3 regions of the Brevibacterium sp. LAARM3_SD1 genome follow, and region 3 is predicted to be linked to each of the others. Evidence: predicted binding sites of a transcription regulator. Region 3 holds the regulator's gene; each other region holds the start of a gene.

Region 1 (6,029 bases), on a different contig from region 3:
GAGGCGCAGCAGAGCCAGTTGGCGGCTGCGGCCGGCGACGATGATCGAGAACGTGTTCGCGATGACCATCGCGGAGACGAAGAGGGCGATGAGGAAGAAGGTGATTCCGACCATCGAGAGGAAGTTCTGTGCTGTCTCGGATTCGGCGATCATCTTCTCCGACGACAGCCATGCCGTGAGAATCGCGACGCCCTGCATGATCGCGGTGCCGAAGAGGGCGGCGATGAAGACGACGAGGACGCTGGGGAAGAACTGCCGCGGGTTGGTTCTGATTTCGCGCAGCGGGTTCATCGGCTCACCGCAGTCTCGGCGCGCTCGTCGATGTCGAGCATGGTCGCGGCGATCGCCTCGGCGCTGATGGATTCGCTCAGCTCCGTCACCGGGGTGCCGTCGGCGATGAAGACGACGCGGTCGGCGTGGGCGGCGACGATCGGGTCGTGGGTGACGAGCACGATCGATTGGCCGAAATCGCGGACAGCTTCCGACATGATCGCCATGACTTCGCGACCGGACTTCGCATCGAGGTTGCCGGTCGGCTCGTCGGCGAAGAGGACGTCGGGGCGGGTCGCGAGCGCCCGGGCGATGGCGGTGCGCTGCTGTTGGCCGCCGGAGAGTTCATTGGGTCGGTGTTTGAGCCGGTCTTCCAACCCGAGGCGGTGGACGACCGTGGAGATCCACGCGCGTTCGTCGGCGTTGGGTCGACGGTCGTCGAGCTCGAAGGGCAGCCGGATGTTCTCTTTGACGGTGAGCGTCGGCACGAGGTTGAACGCCTGGAAGACGAATCCGATCCGGCGACGGCGCAGGGCGGTGAGATCGTCGTCGCGCAGCTTCGTGATCTCCTCGTCGCCGAGGTGGACCGTGCCGGAGGTAGGCCGGTCGAGTCCGGCGAGGACGTGCATGAGTGTTGATTTCCCCGAGCCCGAGGGTCCCATCACCGCGGTCAGCTTGGCCGGTGCGATATCGAGGCTGACTCCGCTGAGAGCCGTGACCGCTGCCCCTTTCGGATCGAAGACCTTCGAAACGTCGCGAAGTCTGGCGATGGGCGTCGTTGGGCCGGTGGTCATAGATTCCTCATGCGTCGGTGCAAGCTGTCCTTTCCAGACTAACGAGGATCAAGCCTCAGAAACATGATAAGCGACTGACCAGTAGGTGTGAGCCAGCTGTGTGAGCCAGGTTCTCTGCCCGCGCGCAGCCAGCTGTATGCGCCGCCCATCGGCGACGCCTGGGACCGCACCGGCCGCGCGCCCTGGCCGCGTGCGCCACGTTGTGGTCCACTTGGGAGATGACGAATCCAGCGCTCCATCTCTCAACGTCCATCGACGCCTCCCCCGCCGAGGTGGCCGCCTTCGCCGGCGATCCTGCGAATCTTCCGGCGTGGGCCGCGGGACTGAGCAATGGAATCCGCGAAGAGGCCGGCCGCTGGATCACGGACTCACCGATGGGCGAGGTCGAGGTCCGCTTCGGCTCGCACACTGACCTCGGCATCCTCGATCACGACGTGGTCTTCCCCGACGGCACCATCGTGCACAATCCCCTGCGGGTGCTCGCCAACGACACCAGCGCCGAGGTTGTCTTCACTCTGTTCCGTCTGCCCGGTGTCGATGATGCCGAGTTCGACCGCGACGCGGACATGGTCCGTGCCGACCTCGCCCGCCTGCGGACCCGTCTCGAGAACGCTCACGGCTCCGGCACAGTCTCAGACGAATAGCACTGTTTCAAACATGGGCTGCTCAACTTTTTCTGTGCGCTCGCGGACAGGTGGCGCCGCCTCGGTGAGGGTGAATACGACTGTGAATACGACGGTGGCCCGGAACGTGATGTTCCGGGCCACTGTCGCGGTCAGAGGTGACTCAGTCCGAGCGAGTGGCTCAGGCCTCGTCCTCCTCTTCCTTCTTCTCGACGACCAGGGTCTCGGTGGTGAGAACCAGGGCGGCGATGGATGCGGCGTTGCGCAGTGCCGAACGGGTGACCTTGACGGGGTCGATGATTCCGGCGCCGATGAGGTCGCCGTATTCGTCGCTGGCGGCGTTGTAGCCCTGGCCGGACTCGAGGTCCTGGACCTTGGCGATGACGACGTAGCCGTCCTGGCCGGCGTTGGCGGCGATCCAGCGCAGCGGCTGGACGACTCCGCGCTTGACGATCTCGGCGCCGGTGAGTGCGTCACCGGTGAGGCCGAGGTCGTTGCCGTCGAGGACCTTCGCAGCGTGGATCAGAGCCGATCCACCACCGGCGACGACGCCCTCTTCGATGGCAGCACGAGTAGCGGACACGGCGTCTTCGACGCGGTGCTTGCGCTCCTTGAGCTCCACCTCGGTGGCGGCGCCGACCTTGATGACGGCGACTCCGCCGGAGAGCTTGGCCAAGCGCTCCTGCAGCTTCTCGCGGTCCCAGTCAGAATCGGTGTTCTCGACCTCGGCGCGGATCTGTGCGACGCGACCGGCAACAGCATCGTCTGAACCTGCACCATCGATGATCGTGGTGTTGTCCTTGGTGACGGTGATGGTGCGGGCGTTGCCGAGCTCTTCCAGGGTGACCTGGTCGAGCTTCATGCCCATGTCCGGGGTGACGACCTGGCCACCGGTGAGGACAGCGAGGTCCTCGAGGATGGCCTTGCGGCGGTCACCGAAGCCGGGAGCCTTGACGGCGGCGACGTTGATGATTCCGCGCAGCTTGTTGACGACCAGCGTCGACAGTGCTTCGCCCTCGATGTCCTCGGCGATGATGAACAACGGCTTGCCGGCCTGCTGCACCTTCTCGAGGACGGGCAGGAGCTCCTGGATGTTGGAGATCTTGCCCTGGTTGATGAGGATGAGCGCGTCGGAGAGCACAGCCTCCTGGCGATCGGCGTCGGTCACGAAGTGCGGCGAAAGGTACCCCTTGTCGAACTGCATTCCTTCGGTGATCTCGAGCTCGACGGACGCGGCCTGCGACTCGTCGATCGTGATGACGCCGTCCTTGCCGACCTTGTCGAAGGCATCGGCGATGAGCTTGCCGATCTCAGGTGACTGAGCCGACAGACCGGCGACGTGTGCGATCTCCGAGGAGTCGGCGACATCGCGGGCGATGGTGCCCAGCTGCTGCGAGACGGCCTCGACGGCGGTCTCGATGCCGCGCTTGAGCTGACCGGGTGCGGCACCTGCGGCAACGTTGCGCAGTCCTTCGTTGACGAAGGCCTGAGCGAGAACGGTTGCGGTGGTGGTTCCGTCACCGGCGATGTCGTTGGTCTTGGTGGCGACTTCCTTGGCCAGCTGTGCGCCGAGGTTCTCGTACGGATCGTCGACCTCGACCTCACGGGCGATGGTCACACCATCGTTCGTGATCGTGGGAGCGCCCCACTTCTTGTCGAGCACGACGTTGCGGCCCTTGGGTCCCAGAGTCACCTTGACGGTGTCGGCCAGGGTGTTGACGCCCTTTTCGAGTGCACGACGGGCTTCGTCGTTGAATTCCAATGATTTAGGCATTCGTCCTCCTGTCAGTGAAGTTGTTGTTCAGGGGATTCAGCCGATGACTGCGAGCACGTCGCGAGCCGAGAGCACGAGGAACTCTTCGCCTGCGTACTTGACCTCGGTGCCTCCGTACTTGGAGTAGATGACCTTGTCGCCGACGGCGACGTCGACCGGCACGCGGTTTCCGTTGTCAGCAACGCGGCCCGGGCCCACTGCGACAACTTCGCCTTCCTGAGGCTTTTCCTTGGCGGTTTCGGGAATGACCAGACCACTGGCGGTAGTCTGTTCTGCTTCGACCTGACGGATGACAATCCGATCTTCGAGTGGCTTGATGGAGACCGACATATCGGGCCCTCTCCCTTCGCTGGGTTCTATTTCATCGAGTCAGACGGCGGCTGCTGCCATGAACCTCTCGTCGTCGCGGGTGCCGAGCGGTTCGACCGTCTCATGAAACTGGCACTCAATGAGTGCTAGTGCTAATTCGACTCTAGAACGCTCTTAGCACTCGGTCAACTTGAGTGCCAGCAATTCGTCATGCTCTGGGCGAAAGTTCAGATTGGCGCTTCCGCCCCGCTCCCGACAGGCATCAAAAAGCGTGGGCCCCGAGGATCTCTCCTCGGGGCCCACGCTCCTTGCTGACCGCCTCAGCTCAGTTGTCGATATCTGTTGTCAATGGCGGCCAGAGCTCATGGCCTATCAGACGTCCAGTCGGCGACTGCGGCTCTGATCTCAGATCAGGCGCAGGCCCACTGACCCCAGCCGGCTTCGGCCTGCAGCTTCTTGGCGCGATCGAACTGCTCCTGCGGGCTGGCATCGATCGGGTTGCCGCTGCCGCCCATGGCCTCCCATGTGGCGAGCTTGAACTGGAACAGACCGAAGTGTGCGTTGTTCGACTGGTTCACCGCACGGGGGTTGAAGTTCGATTCGCACTCGGCGATCTGGTACCACTTCGACCCGGGTCCACCGAGCATGGCCTTGATCTCTGCGGTGCTCATGTCGCCGCCTCCGGAGCCGGAGCCGCCGCCGGTGCTCGAGTCGCCGCCGGAGTCACCGGAGTCGCCCGAACCGGAATCGCCGGAGTCGCCCGAGTCGGAGCCGCCGGTGTCAGCCGGCTCTTCCTTCTTCTTGGTGCCCTGGATGACGACCTTGGTCTTGGGTTCGGAGAGGACCTTCTCGTCCTTCTTCTCCTTCTTGACCTCTTCGCCGTTGATCGTCTTGACCTTGTAGGTGACCTGCTTCTCGCCGTCCTTGCCTTCGGTCTCGACCTTGGTCTCGCCCTCATAGAGGGAGTCGGACTTCTTGGTCTCGACCTCAGCCTTGATGGGCTGCTTGTCCTTGACGGTGTCGTTCTTCACGCGGTTGACGGTGAGAACCTGGCCGTCGGAGACCTCAGCGGACATCGGCACGGAGAGGAAGTCGTCCTTGTCGAGTTTGACCCCCGTGTCCTTGAGCGCTTCCTTCGCGGTGCCCACAGCGGCCGAGACCTTGTGGTCCTTGCCGTCGGCGACGACGGTGAGGTTCTTCGCGGTGGTCACCTCGATGTCATTGCCCTGGTCCTTCAGGCGCTGGCTGGCCTTCGCGTTGAGGTCGGCACCCTTCGCGTCCACACCGAGGTCGGCCAGAGCCTGACCCACGGTGTTCGCGTTGGTCCATTCGTTCGTTTCCTTGCCATCGACGGACAGCGCAACCTTCTTCGCCGTGTTGACGGTGATCGTCATGTCACGGTCGACCTTGGTGCCCACGCCGGGCTTGACCTGGTCGCGCTTATCGACATCGATTTCGTGGCTGTCGAGGATGTCCCCGACCGTTCCACCGAAGGTCCGGATCTCTTCCGCCTGTCCGTTGACCTCCAAGGTCACAGGCTTGTTCATGGTCACAACTGCGCCCGTGCCACCGACGAGTCCGGTGATCACGACCGCCTGTGCAGCGATCTGAACCTTGCGGTTCTTCAGAAAATCAATCACAAAAATATCCCTGAGCAGAGTTTATCGACCTGTTCACTGTAACCGATTCGTTACAAGGTTCGCAAAATATCACGGAAATGTAACGGTGTGAGTTTCCTGAGGGCGTGTCTGACCTGGAGTTCCCCGTGTTTTCGGGGCGTTCCCAATCGTGATATTTCCTCGCCGAGGCGGCCCCACGTCGCGTTATCCCGCTCACAGAACGCGGGGAGGAGTCCGGCCCAGGTGCGACTGTGCGACATCCAGCCGGGTGCCGGTTCACGCTTGCCGCGGGTTGGGTCCCAGTCCCGACCCCGCGCGCGCCGAGGTCCAGTTCCCGCTTCCCCCGGGTCCGGCTCAGTCCCAGCTGCCGAGGGCTCGCTCCGCGTTGTTCCACACTGCCGCGCACAGCTCCTCTTCGCTCATCCCGCGCACTTCGGCGAGTTTCCGCGCCGTGATCGCGGTGAGGTAGGGACCTCCCGGCTTCCCGCGGTGCGGATGCGGGGTGAGGAAAGGCGCGTCGGTCTCCGTCAGCAGCAGCTCCAGCGGAGCGGCCGCCGCGGCGCGACGCAGCTCGTCGGCGTTCTTGAACGTGAGGTTGCCGGCGAAGGACATGTAATAGCCCTCGGCAGCGCATTCGCGA
Region 2 (6,029 bases), on a different contig from region 3:
CTCTTCCGACTTCGAAGCCGACATCACCGTCGTCATCTGTTCGGACATCGCCGATCGCGGGCCGGAGTCGAGTGACGGCGGTTCGGACTGATCCGCAGCGATTCGGTCGTGCCGCAGTGCGATTGAGTCGGGGGATCGGTTCGGTTGCGGTCGGGATCTTCGACGGCGGGCATCCTCGGCGAATTTCTGACCGAACGGTCTGATTTGATTCGCAGCGATCCCCGCTGTGAACAGGGCAGAAACCCTTAGATAACGAATCTATAACAGTGCTGGACCGCTCTAGTCGGGGTGCGCGCCTGCGGTAGAGTTGCAACAGCTAGGCAAGCACAGCACCTTGTGTTCTATTCGTGCTTCACCGAGATAGTTCTCTAGAGGTCAATGAGAGAAGTCGCGGGGTCAGTTGAGTTTTACTAGCTTCCGTATCTCGGGTGAGGTCATCTGATCGCGGCCGAGATGCGGGATTTCAATGGCACTGCACTGTATGGAGAAGTAATGGCACAAGGTACCGTCAAGTGGTTCAACGCTGAAAAGGGCTATGGATTCATCACCCTCGAAGGCGACAACCAGGACGTGTTCGTTCACTGGAGCGCAATCCAGATGGACGGCTACCGCTCTCTCGAAGAGGGCCAGCAGGTTCAGTTCGAAGTTGGAGAAGGACAAAAGGGTCCTCAGGCGGAGTCCGTCACCCTCCTCTGAGACTGGCTGCTGTCAGCACAGTTTTCTGATCCGCTGCGGCGGGTCGTCGGAATGGCCTTCGGGCGACCGGCACCAACCGCACGGGGAAAGCGCCGAGCAGGCAACTGCTCGGCGCTTTTCAGTGCCTGCGTGGTCGCAGCAACCCGCGTTTTGGTGCACATTGTTTCGAGCTGCACACGTTCTTCTGTGTGTCTTTCAGAACGAGGTGCACCAAAAGTTGAAGATTTGGTGCTGAGAGGGTGCGGGCTCACTCGAGCTGCGCCCGTAGGTACGAACTTCGAATCGGCCCAGTTTGAGTTGAATAGCACGTGTTTGAAACAGGGCTGTTCACCCTAAACCGTGCCGATTGCGACCGCGACGTGGGTGTTTGACTGTGCCACTTCGCCCGCGCGTTGATTCCGGCGTCTGTCGACCCGCACGCGGCCGTCGCAAGTGGGCCTGCTCCGGCCCGCTCGAACCTGCGAGCGTCAACTGACCCGGCGTGCTTCACCGTCGGCAGACGTTTCGCGCTGGGCCGAACTGCCCCTGCGCCGTGACCGTGCGGCGAGAAATCGCGGAACGCGGCCCTCCGCACCCGTCATGGCGGGCCACAAATATTTGCACTCGCATGGGGAGAGTGCTAAATCTAGTACTGGTGAAAACCGATGGGTTCCCACCAGTCGTCTCGAGAGCGTGGTCCATATGTGGAATGGAACATGCGGACACACTCTCTGCCGTCGCGGGCGTTGATGACTGCTCTGGAATCCCACTCCACTCCATCAGGGAGGATCTAAGCCACTATGGCAAAGATGATTGCATTCGACGAAGAAGCTCGTCGAGGACTCGAAGCTGGCCTCAACCAGCTTGCGGACGCGGTCAAGGTGACCCTTGGACCCCGCGGTCGCAATGTCGTGCTCGAAAAGCAGTGGGGCGCACCGACCATCACCAACGATGGCGTCTCCATTGCCAAGGAGATCGAACTCGAGGACCCCTACGAGAAGATCGGCGCCGAGCTCGTCAAGGAAGTCGCCAAGAAGACTGACGACGTCGCAGGCGACGGAACCACCACCGCTACCGTGCTCGCACAGGCTCTCGTCCGCGAAGGCCTGCGCAACGTGGCAGCCGGTGCTGATCCGCTCAGCCTCAAGCGCGGCATCGAGAAGGCCGTTGAGGCCGTCACGAACGTCCTGCTGAAAAACGCCATCGACATCGAGACCAAGGAACAGATCGCCGCTACCGCTGGCATCTCCGCCGGAGATCCCGCGATCGGTGAACTGATCGCCGAGGCCATCGACAAGGTCGGCAAGGAAGGCGTCGTCACCGTCGAGGAGTCCAACACCTTCGGACTCGAGCTCGAACTGACCGAGGGTATGCGCTTCGACAAGGGCTACATCTCCGGTTACTTCGTCACCGACACCGATCGTCAGGAAGCTGTCCTTGAGGATCCCTACATCCTCATCGTCAACTCCAAGATCTCGAACGTGAAGGACCTGCTGCCCGTCCTCGAGAAGGTCCAGCAGTCCAACAAGCCGCTGTTCATCATCGCCGAAGACGTCGAGGGCGAAGCCCTGGCCGTCCTGGTGCTGAACAAGCTCAAGGGCACCTTCAAGTCCGTGGCTGTCAAGGCTCCGGGCTTCGGTGACCGTCGCAAGGCTCAGCTCGCCGACATCGCCATCCTCACCGGTGGCCAGGTCGTGTCCGAGGAAGTCGGGCTCAAGCTCGACAGCGTGACCACCGACCTGCTGGGCACCGCCCGCAAGGTCGTCATCACCAAGGACGAGACCACCATCGTCGAGGGCGCGGGAGACGCCGAGGAGATCGCCGGACGGGTCGCTCAGATCCGTGCCGAGATCGAGAACTCGGACTCCGACTACGACCGTGAGAAGCTGCAGGAACGTCTGGCCAAGCTGGCCGGCGGTGTTGCAGTCATCAAGGCAGGAGCCGCCACCGAGGTTGAGCTCAAGGAAACCAAGCACCGCATCGAAGATGCCGTACGCAACGCCAAGGCTGCTGTGGAAGAGGGAATCGTCGCCGGTGGCGGCGTCTCGCTCATCCAGGCGGGCAAGGCCGCATTCGCCGACCTCGCACTCGAGGGAGACGAGGCCACCGGTGCCAACATCGTCAAGGTTGCCATCGAAGCCCCGCTGAAGCAGATCGCCACGAACGCCGGCCTCGAAGCCGGTGTGGTTGCCGACAAGGTCGCCAACCTCGAAGCCGGATTCGGTCTCAACGCCGCAACCGGTGAGTACGAGGACCTGCTGGCCGCCGGCATCAACGACCCGGTCAAGGTGACCCGCTCTGCTCTGCAGAACGCCGCCTCGATCGCCGGTCTGTTCCTCACCACCGAGTCGGTCGTCGCCGACAAGCCCGAAAAGGCCGCCGCAGGTGCAGACGCAGCTGCCGGCATGGACGGCATGGGTGGAATGGGCGGCATGGGCTTCTGATAGCCCCCGCTCGTCCGATCGGCCGTGCCGGTGCCCGCAGGGTGCCGGCACGGCCGTTTTCATGCCCGACAGTCCGGGGCAGCCGTATCCGATTCTTCTTCCAGAAGCACCCACCTTCGCCGAGGAGACCCACCGACCCGTTGTCCCGCCGCCTCCGCCCGCCTAGGCTGACGGTATGACTTTCACCGGCACCGATGCTTGCGGAAACAGTCCGAAGAACGTCTTCGTCGCGACGTTCGAAGAGAATCTCTTCAACGGGGACAAAGAGGCCCTCGCCGAGGTGATCGCCGACGACTGCGTCCTCCAGCTCGTTCACCCCTCCGACGTCGAGACCCACACCGGGCGGGAGGCCGTCGTCGAAGCGCTGCTGAAACTGTCCGCTCATTCGCCGGAGGTCGGCCACCTCGAAGCGGCGATCACTCACGGCAAGGCCGCGGCGGCGTGGGGCTACTGGCAATCCGAGGCCGACGGTGACGACCTGCGACACTTCTCGCACACCATGTGGTTCACCACTCACAAAGCCCAGGACTTCGGACAGATCCGAATCTTCCAGGTCTGAGGCTCAGCAGCACCTCCCGGACGCGGAGCGTGCCCTCAGTCCCAGGGATTGTCGCGGTTATGACGTCGGTGCGACGGCGCCGGTCCCGTTCCTCCCGGCGTGAGATCTGACCGGGCGAGTAGGGCGGGTGGGACGGATGCGGCGGCTGCAGCCCCGTACCGAAGTCGGCTTCGTAATCTCGCTCGGGAGTCTCACCCTGTTCGATTTGCCGTTGAGCCTCGGCATCGCCGAGGTGGGCCCGGGCTCGACGCGTGAGCTCCTTCTTCCGATTGCGGATGATCTCGTCCTTATGCGCGATGCGCCCCAAACCGCCGAGCAGCATAGGCACGATGACGAAGATCGGCCAGAAGAAGATGAACTGGCCAGACGCGACCGACGAGAACGCCCAGATCGCCAGCACGATCCCGACCGGGCCCGCGACTGCGCCGAGCAACGACCGGCGCACCCGATCCTTGTAGTACTTCTGCGCCGCGGCATCGATCTGCTCCGGCGTGATCGGCACCCGATCCTCCTCGAGGCGGGCCAACGCCTGTGCGCGCCCCGCATCATCGAGCTGGCTGGGTTCGGTCTCTGCAGGATCAGTGAGGACGAGGTCCTCGATCAGTACTGGGACTTCACCGAGCGTTTTGATCTTCGCGGCAGCCTCGGTGCGTTCATCGAACTCCTCCACGTCGAGCTGACCGAGGGCGTAAGCCTCCGAGAGGACATCACTGACGACCGCGCGATCGGCATCAGAGGCCCGGACCTGCCCATACGAGCGCGGATCTGCGCTGAACCGCGACCAGAGGGGACTGGCGTTCATGGTGAATACTCTAACCCCGCCGTCAGCGGTGAGACTGAGGATCAGCCGGGAATCGGACTCGACTAAACTCGGCCGGGTGGAACCCGTCGTCGTGCTCATCCTCTTCGCAGTGTTCCTCGGTGCATTGTCCCAACGCGTCACCGGGATGGGATTCGGCCTGGTCAGCGGCCCCTTCCTCGTCCTCCTCCTCGACCCGTTCAGCGGAGTCATCCTCGTCAACATCTGCGGAATCGTCGCCTCATTCTCCGTCTTCGTCCGCACCTTCGCCGAGGTGGAATGGCCGCCGTTCCGACATCTTGCCTTGGGTGCCGTGATCGGCACAATTCCCGGAGCGCTGCTCTCGTCGGCGCTGCCCACCGCACCGCTGCAGATCCTCATCGGCGTCCTCATCGTCGTCTCCCTCATCAGCTCACTGACCTTGGGGAAGCTGGGGCGGACGATCCCCGCGAACCTCGGCACACGGCTGACGGCCGGACTCTTCTCCGGGGCGATGTCGGCCGCGGCTGGAGCTGGGGGTCCGGCGGTGAGCGCCTACGCTGTGCTGACGAATTGGGAGCAGCGGTCGTTCGCAGCCACCCTACAGCCGTTCCTCGTCGTCGGGACCGCCTCGGCGGTGGTGATGAAGGTGATCATCGACGGAGGGACCTGGCCGCATCTGGATGTCGGGGTCTGGATCGGGCTCGGAATCGTCCTCGTGGCGGGGCTCGCCGGTGGTGACTGGCTCGCCCGTCATATCGATGTGGCGATCGCGCGGATCGGGATGCTCGTCCTCGCCTTCGGCGGCGGAATCGCGGCCTTGGTCAAAGGCCTCCAGGCTCTCGTCTGAGGCGGTCGCTCACGGGGAGAGTGACGGTCTCGCCTGACCTCTGCACACCGGCCATCGGCGGCCGAGGACTGAGCGGATGTGGGGCACAGGCTCAGACGCCTGTCAGTTTCATCGGGCATACTGTTCGAGGACAAAGCTAGCCTGGGAGGCATGGATCGTGACTGAAGTATTTCTGTTGCTGCTCGTAGTTCTCGGGGCCGTTTTCTTCATCGGCCACCGCAAGGAGAAGAAGCGGCAGCGGGAATTGCACGCCGCTGAACTTCAGCAGGTGAAGAAGACCGCTGAAGAAGACGTCACCTCATTCGGCGAAGAAGTCGCCGAACTCGACGTCATTACTGCGGGAGTCGACCTCGATACGGGCGGAGCGCAGGACTACAAGCAGGCGCTCGACTCGTACGACGTTGCCAAGGAGACGCTCGAAAAGGTCTCCGAACCCACTGACATCCGACACGTCACCGAGGCGCTCGAAGACGGCCGCTACGCCGCAAAATGCGTTCGCGCCCGAGTCGAAGGCAAACCCCTGCCGGTGCGTCGTCCGCCCTGCTTCTTCAACCCCCAGCACGGTCCCTCGGTCGAAGACATCGACTGGGCCCCGGCCGGCGGTCAGCTTCGCCCGGTGCCCGTGTGCGCCGCCGACGCCGAGCGCGTCGCTGTCGGTGCCGATCCGCTGGTGCGCAAGGTCGTCACCGGTGACGGACACACCCGCCGCGCCTACTGGGAGGC
Region 3 (6,029 bases):
TGGATGTCGAGGTCGTCGAAGGTCTTCTCCAGCGCGCGCAGGTTCGATTCTCCGGGGCCGAAGAAGGCGACGAGGTCGATGGAGTCCGGGATGACCAGGCGCACGGTGTCGCGTTCGGCGCCGCGCGTGTCCGTCACGGCGTCCTTGCCTGCGGCACCGTCACCGGGGGCGGCGGTGTCCGAGTCGGTGGGGTTCATGGGGTTCGTGTTCGGTGGGGTGATGTCCAGAATGTTCCTTTGCAAGTGGGCGCACCATCTCCGGCAGCGCCTGAGTGTGCTTCCATCCTAGTCCGATGCCTCACCAACGGCCCAATGAATTCTGGGCCAGGACGAGGCCGGCGGGTCCCGCCGATGACGAGCGCAGGATCGTCGGTCCCAGCAGCACCGGAGTCGCTCCACAAGCGCTCAGGGCGTCGAGTTCTCCATCACTGATGCCGCCCTCGGGTCCGACGACGAAGACGATGCGCTCCGGCAGCGGCGAGGACTCGTCGGCGGTCAGCGCCGCCAGCGCTTCGGAGAGCCTGCGCTCGGCGGTCTCGTGGAGGACGAAGACCGCGTCGGTCTCGTCGAGGGATTTGGCCAGGGAGGCACCGCGGACGAGTTCGTACAGCACCGGAAACCGCGAGCGTCGGGCCTGCAGGGAGGCCGCGCCCAGGAGGTTCTCCCATTTCGCGGCCATCTTCTCCCGCTTCTTCGCCGGCCAGTCGGCGATCGAGCGTTCGGCGGCCCAGGGGATGACTTCGTCGACGCCGATCTCCGTGGCCGTTTCGATGGCCTGCAGGTCCCGGTCGCCCTTGGCCAGGGCTTGGACGAGCACGAGCCGTGGGCCCGTGCTGTCTTCATCCGTCACCGCGGTGACGTCGATCGTCACCTCGCTCGCCGAGGCGGCCGTGACGCTTCCGCGCACACGTGTGCCCTCACCGTCGACGATTTCGATCTCCTCACCGGGGCCGATCCGACGCACCCGCACCGCGTGCCCGGCCACGTCCTCACCGAGGGTGAGGGCGGACCCGACGACCGCCTCGGCGGCGGTGGCGGAGCGGAAGACGGGCAGACTCACCGACCGGCGAACCTCTCACGCATGCGGGAGAACATTCCGCGGTTCTCGGTCGAGATCTGGGCGCGCGGGGTCTCTTCTCCGCGCAGTTCGGCGAGCTTCTCGAGCAGTTCGCGCTGTTCGTCGTCGACCTTGTCCGGGGTGAGGACGTCGACGGTGATGAGCAAGTCGCCGCGGGTCTCCGAGCGCAGGCGGGTGGCTCCGAGTCCGGGGAGTTTGACGACGGTGCCGGACTGGGTGCCGGCGGCGATGGTGAGGTCCTGACTGCCGTCGAAAGTCTCGAACGGGATGGTCGCGCCGAGGGTCGCTGCGGTCATCGGCACGGAGACCGCTGCCCGGAGGTTGTCGCCGTCGCGCTGGAAGACCTCGTGGCGGGTGACCATGACCTCGACGAAGAGGTCACCGGCGGGTCCGCCGCCGGGGCCGACCTCACCCTGGCTGCTCAGCTGGATGCGGGTGCCGTCGGAGACGCCGGCGGGGATGCGGATCTTCATGGTCCGCTGTTTGCGCACGCGTCCGTCGCCCTGGCAGTTGAGGCAGGGGTTCGGGATGACGGTGCCGAAGCCGTGGCAGGAGTTGCAGGTCTGGTTCGTGACCATCTGACCCAGCAGGGTCCGGGTCATGCGCTGGACGCTGCCGGCGCCGTGGCACAGCGAGCAGGTCTCGATCTTGGTGCCCTCCTGCGTGCCGGCGCCAGAACAGGTGTCGCAGACGACCGCAGTGGTCACGTCGAGGTCGACGGTGCCGCCGAACGCCGCGGTCTTCAGGTCGATGTTGACGCCGACGAGGGCGTCCTTTCCGCGCTGCGTGCGTGGGATCGGCCCTCCGGCCTGTCCGCCGCCTCCGCCGAAGAAGGTCTCGAAGATGTCGCCGAATCCGCCGAATCCGCCGCCTGCGGGGAAGCCCTGACCGTTCTCGCCGCCGCCCATATCGTAGTTGCGGCGCTTCTCCGGATCGGAGAGCACGTCGTAGGCCAGTGAGATGGCCTTGAATTCGTCTTCGTGACCGGGATTGACGTCCGGGTGATACTTTCGTGCCAGCTTCCGGTACGACGACTTGATCTCAGCCGCGGAAGCATCTTTGGACACTCCGAGTGTTTCATAGTGATCGGCCACAGAAACTTCTCTCTCCCTGACGTAGTGGTCTTCTCTGTTCGTGGTGGTGGTTGCCCTACTGCGCAGTACTCACCGGTGTCGTGCTGCCCGTCCGCGGGCACCCCTGGTCGTCGTCACTGCCGCGGCCCTACCCTCGGTCGAGGATCGAGGACACGTATTTGGCGACGGCACGGACTGCCGAAATCGTCGTCGGATAGTCCATTCGGGTCGGACCGAGCACTGCCAGTCTGGCCGACGAACCCGCGTCATGACCATATTCGGCGGCGACGACGGAAGTCGAACTGAATGATTCGTGAGTATTCTCACGCCCGATGCGCACGCTGATCCCCTCGTGGTCTTCGGCCATCGAGGTGAGCAGCTTGAGCAGGACCACCTGCTCTTCGAAAGCTTCGAGGATCGGGGCCATCTTCTCTCCGAATTCGCTTCCGGAGCGGGCGAGGTTCGCGGTCCCGGCCATGATGATGCGCTCTTCGCGGGTGGCGGCGACGAGGTCGACGACAGCGGCCCTGACCTGCGTCAGACCGGAGTCGTCACGACTGCTCGGCTCGGTCGGTTCAGGGGCGGCCGCCTCGGCGGGGCTCGCTCCGAAGACCTGGGCGAGTGTGCGCCCGGCGAATTCGGCGTTGATCTGGTCGCGCAGACCGCGGACGGCGTCTTCGTCGAGCGGGCTCGGGGCGATCACGGACTTCTGTTCGACCTGACCGGCGTCGGTGATGAGGACGACGAGGATCCGCCCGGGGCCGAGGCCGACGATCTCGATGTGTTTGATGCGCGCCCGCGACACCGTGGGATATTGGATGAGCGCCACCTGTCGGGTGAGACCGGAGAGGACGCGGACGGTGCGGTCGAGCATCTCGTCGAGGTCGACATCGCCGTCGATGAGCTGGAAGATCGCGCGACGTTCGGCGGTGGTCAGCGGTTTGAATTCGTCGATGCGGTCGACGAACATCCGGTAGCCGAGATCGGTGGGAATCCGGCCTGCGGAGGTGTGGGGTTGGGCGATGTACCCCTCATGCTCGAGCTGGGCCATGTCGTTGCGGATCGTGGCAGGAGAGACGCCGAGGGTGTGGCGCTGCACGATGGCTTTCGATCCCACGGGTTCGTTGGTGGCGACGAAGTCCTCGACGATGGCGCGCAGCACCTGTGCTCGTCTGCTGTCGTTCATCGCGGGCCTCCTCTCCGTGTCGCCGGCCGATCGCGGTCTCGTGCCTGTGTTTGGCACTCCTTGAGTCTGAGTGCCAATTCTACGCTTCTCGTTCCCGGAATTCATTTCTGGGGGTGGCCTGCGGGTCTGCGCGCCTGCGCGGCCGACCTTGATTATGGTGGGTGCCCGTGAATGCTTTTGATCGTTATGGCCCCGATGTGCTCTCCGGTTCCTCGCCGTCGTCGCACCGTCCGAAGAAGTCCCGTCAGGTCGAGCTCGGCCTGGGCATGGTTCTCGAGGATGCGATGAGCGGCTATGTCGGTGCCGTCGTCGGCGCGGAGAAGACCACGGCCGGTGTCGTCGTCAAGCTCGAGGACCGCGTCGGCAAGGTCCGCGCCTTTCCGCTGGGACCCGGCTTCCTCCTCGAGGGGCGGCCCGTCGATGTGCAGCTGCCGAAGAAGAAGGCGCAGCAGCCCGGGCGGACGGCTTCGGGCTCTCGCGCCGTGGTCGGTGCGAAGGCTCGAGTGGCCCGCGGGTCGCGGATCTGGGTCGAGGGCAAGCACGATGCCGAACTCGTCGAGAAGATCTGGGGCGATGATCTGCGCATCGAAGGCGTCGTCGTCGAACCCCTGGGCGGTCTCGATGATGTCACCGACAAGCTCGAGGCCTTCGGTCCGGATCGGGACCATCGAGTCGGTGTCCTCGCCGACCATCTGGTGAGTGGGACGAAGGAATCGAAGATCGCCGAGGCGGTCCGTGCCGATCCGCGCTACCGCGATGTCGTCCACATCATCGGTCACCCGTACGTCGATATCTGGCAGGCGGTGAAACCCCATGTCGTCGGCATCCGCGAATGGCCGGTCGTCCCCCGCGGTGAGGATTGGAAGACGGGAATACTGCGTCGCATCGGATGGCCGCACGCCGACCATCGGGATGTTGCCCGCGGGTGGATGCGCATCCTCGGGAAGGTGAGCACCATCGCCGACGTCGAACCGACGCTGTCGGGGCGGGTCGAGGAGCTCATCGACTTCGTCACCGTCGGGTGAGAGTCGTCGGTGGTGCGGCGCGGTGGAGCGTCATGGTCACGCGGAGCTGTCGGCGTGTGCCGAATCTGTCACAGGAGTGAGGCTTTCCCGACATCCTCGGGACACCTGGCTCGGCTAGGGTGAATGGCAAGCACTCTTCGAAAGGATCCCCATGTCGTACCACCCCGAGCAGCCGGGCAGCCGACCGATGCCGCCGAACTATTCTCAGGCCTCCGGTTCGCAGCAGCCCTACGCGCCGCAGGGCCAGCAGTATTCGCAGCCGCAGACGCACAGCGGTCAGCCGGGCTACGGTGGGCAGTCGGGGTATGGTTCGCAGCAGGCGTACGGCGCTCAGCCGAACTACGAGGGCCAGCCGGGATACGGCGCACAGCCGGGCTACGGTATGCCGCAGATGCACAACCCGGCGATGTTCGACTCCCGCTCCCTGCCTGAGCAGGCCTACGGACCCGGCTCCGAGCGGTTCTGGATGGCCCACGAACCCGACCGGACCACGGCATTGTGGACCCACCTCGGCTCGCTCATCTTCGGCTTCATGCCGCTCATCATGTTCCTTGTGAAGAAGGACGAATCGCCGTTCGTCCGCGAGCACTCACGTCAGGGTCTCAACGCGATGATCACGAACACGATCGTCACCTTCGGTGCGCTCTTCGTCTTCGGCTTCGTCGGTTTCATCCTGGCACTGGTGACCTTCGGGATCGGCATCATCGTCATGTATGCGGCGCTCATCGTTCCGCTCGTCTACTGCGTCTTCTACATCATCGCGGCCGTCGCAGCGAACAAGGGTGAGGGGTATAAGTTCCCGCTCACCATCAATTTCGTGAAGTGACCATTCCCGCTCACCCCGGATTCTCTGGGGCTACCCGGACTCTCTGGGTTAGTGTGGAGTGATCGCACACTCTGAAGGGACTCTCATGTCGGACAACCCGCAGCAGCCGAACAACGGACAGTCACAGCCGATGCCTCCGAACTATTCCCCGCAGTCGGGCTCGCAGCAGCCGTACACCCAGCAGCCACAGCAGGGTTCGCAGCCTCACCAGGGCAGCCACCCCCAGTACGGCTCCCAGCAGAATCCGGGGTACGGTTCGCAGCCTCAGAACCCTCAGCAGGGCTCGCAGCCCGGTTACGGCTCGCAGCAGGCGTATGGCAGTCAGCCCGGTTACGGTTCCCAACAGCCCTACGGCGCTCCCCAGGGTCAGCCGCAGCCGGGATACGGTTTCCAGGGAGCATCCTCGGCGCAGTCAGCTGCCTCAGGTGTGCCCATGGGAGCCGAACTGCCGGACGCGGCCTATGGTCCGAACTCACTCGGATTCTGGAACGCGGATCAGAGCGAACGGACGACCGCGCTGTGGTCACACCTCGCCCACGCCGCCACCTACGTGGTCGGTGTCGGCTGGATCGTCACGCTCATCCTCTTCATCATCAACAAGGACAAGTCGCCGTTCCTCCGCCATCATGGTGCGCAGTCGCTCAACCTGCTGATCATCGGCGTCATCGCCGGGTTCGGCATCGGACTGATCGGTGGAATCCTCTCGATCGTCGGCATCGGACTGCTCATCCTCCTGCTCCTGCCGGTGCTCTCGATCTACATGATCGTCATCGAGATCATCGCCGGAATGGCAGCCAATCGCGGTGAGGGCTACCGAATCCCGATGACTCCGAACTGGGTCA

What was found. The regulator HrcA, encoded in region 3, represses chaperone genes, less so after heat shock. The targets are predictions, from matches to a motif close to TTNGCACTCGNNNNNNNCGAGTGCNAA.
Region 1: groES (co-chaperone GroES) is a predicted target of HrcA. The motif match lies at 3,945-3,971, and genes of this name have one in related genera.
Region 2: groL (chaperonin GroEL) is a predicted target of HrcA. The motif match lies at 1,293-1,319, and genes of this name have one in related genera.

What each region holds. Positions count from the first base shown of each region.
Region 1 covers NZ_JBNFOL010000023.1:25,201-31,229, reverse strand. Annotated here, with positions in the region: gene AC2W7L_RS12930 (ABC transporter permease) at 1-291, opposite strand, end outside; gene AC2W7L_RS12925 (ABC transporter ATP-binding protein) at 288-1,064, opposite strand; gene AC2W7L_RS12920 (SRPBCC family protein) at 1,283-1,708, shown strand; gene groL (chaperonin GroEL) at 1,869-3,461, opposite strand; gene groES (co-chaperone GroES) at 3,498-3,791, opposite strand; gene AC2W7L_RS12905 (ubiquitin-like domain-containing protein) at 4,181-5,410, opposite strand; gene AC2W7L_RS12900 (TatD family hydrolase) at 5,744-6,029, opposite strand, start outside.
Region 2 covers NZ_JBNFOL010000043.1:11,845-17,873, reverse strand. Annotated here, with positions in the region: gene AC2W7L_RS17105 (LytR C-terminal domain-containing protein) at 1-91, shown strand, start outside; gene AC2W7L_RS17100 (cold-shock protein) at 493-696, shown strand; gene groL (chaperonin GroEL) at 1,476-3,119, shown strand; gene AC2W7L_RS17090 (nuclear transport factor 2-like protein) at 3,295-3,678, shown strand; gene AC2W7L_RS17085 (DUF1707 SHOCT-like domain-containing protein) at 3,626-4,480, opposite strand; gene AC2W7L_RS17080 (TSUP family transporter) at 4,557-5,306, shown strand; gene AC2W7L_RS17075 (hypothetical protein) at 5,464-6,029, shown strand, end outside.
Region 3 covers NZ_JBNFOL010000019.1:60,107-66,135, forward strand. Annotated here, with positions in the region: gene AC2W7L_RS11775 (16S rRNA (uracil(1498)-N(3))-methyltransferase) at 298-1,059, opposite strand; gene dnaJ (molecular chaperone DnaJ) at 1,056-2,171, opposite strand; gene hrcA (heat-inducible transcriptional repressor HrcA) at 2,299-3,336, opposite strand; gene AC2W7L_RS11790 (DUF3097 family protein) at 3,498-4,361, shown strand; gene AC2W7L_RS11795 (DUF4870 domain-containing protein) at 4,513-5,187, shown strand; gene AC2W7L_RS11800 (DUF4870 domain-containing protein) at 5,273-6,029, shown strand, end outside.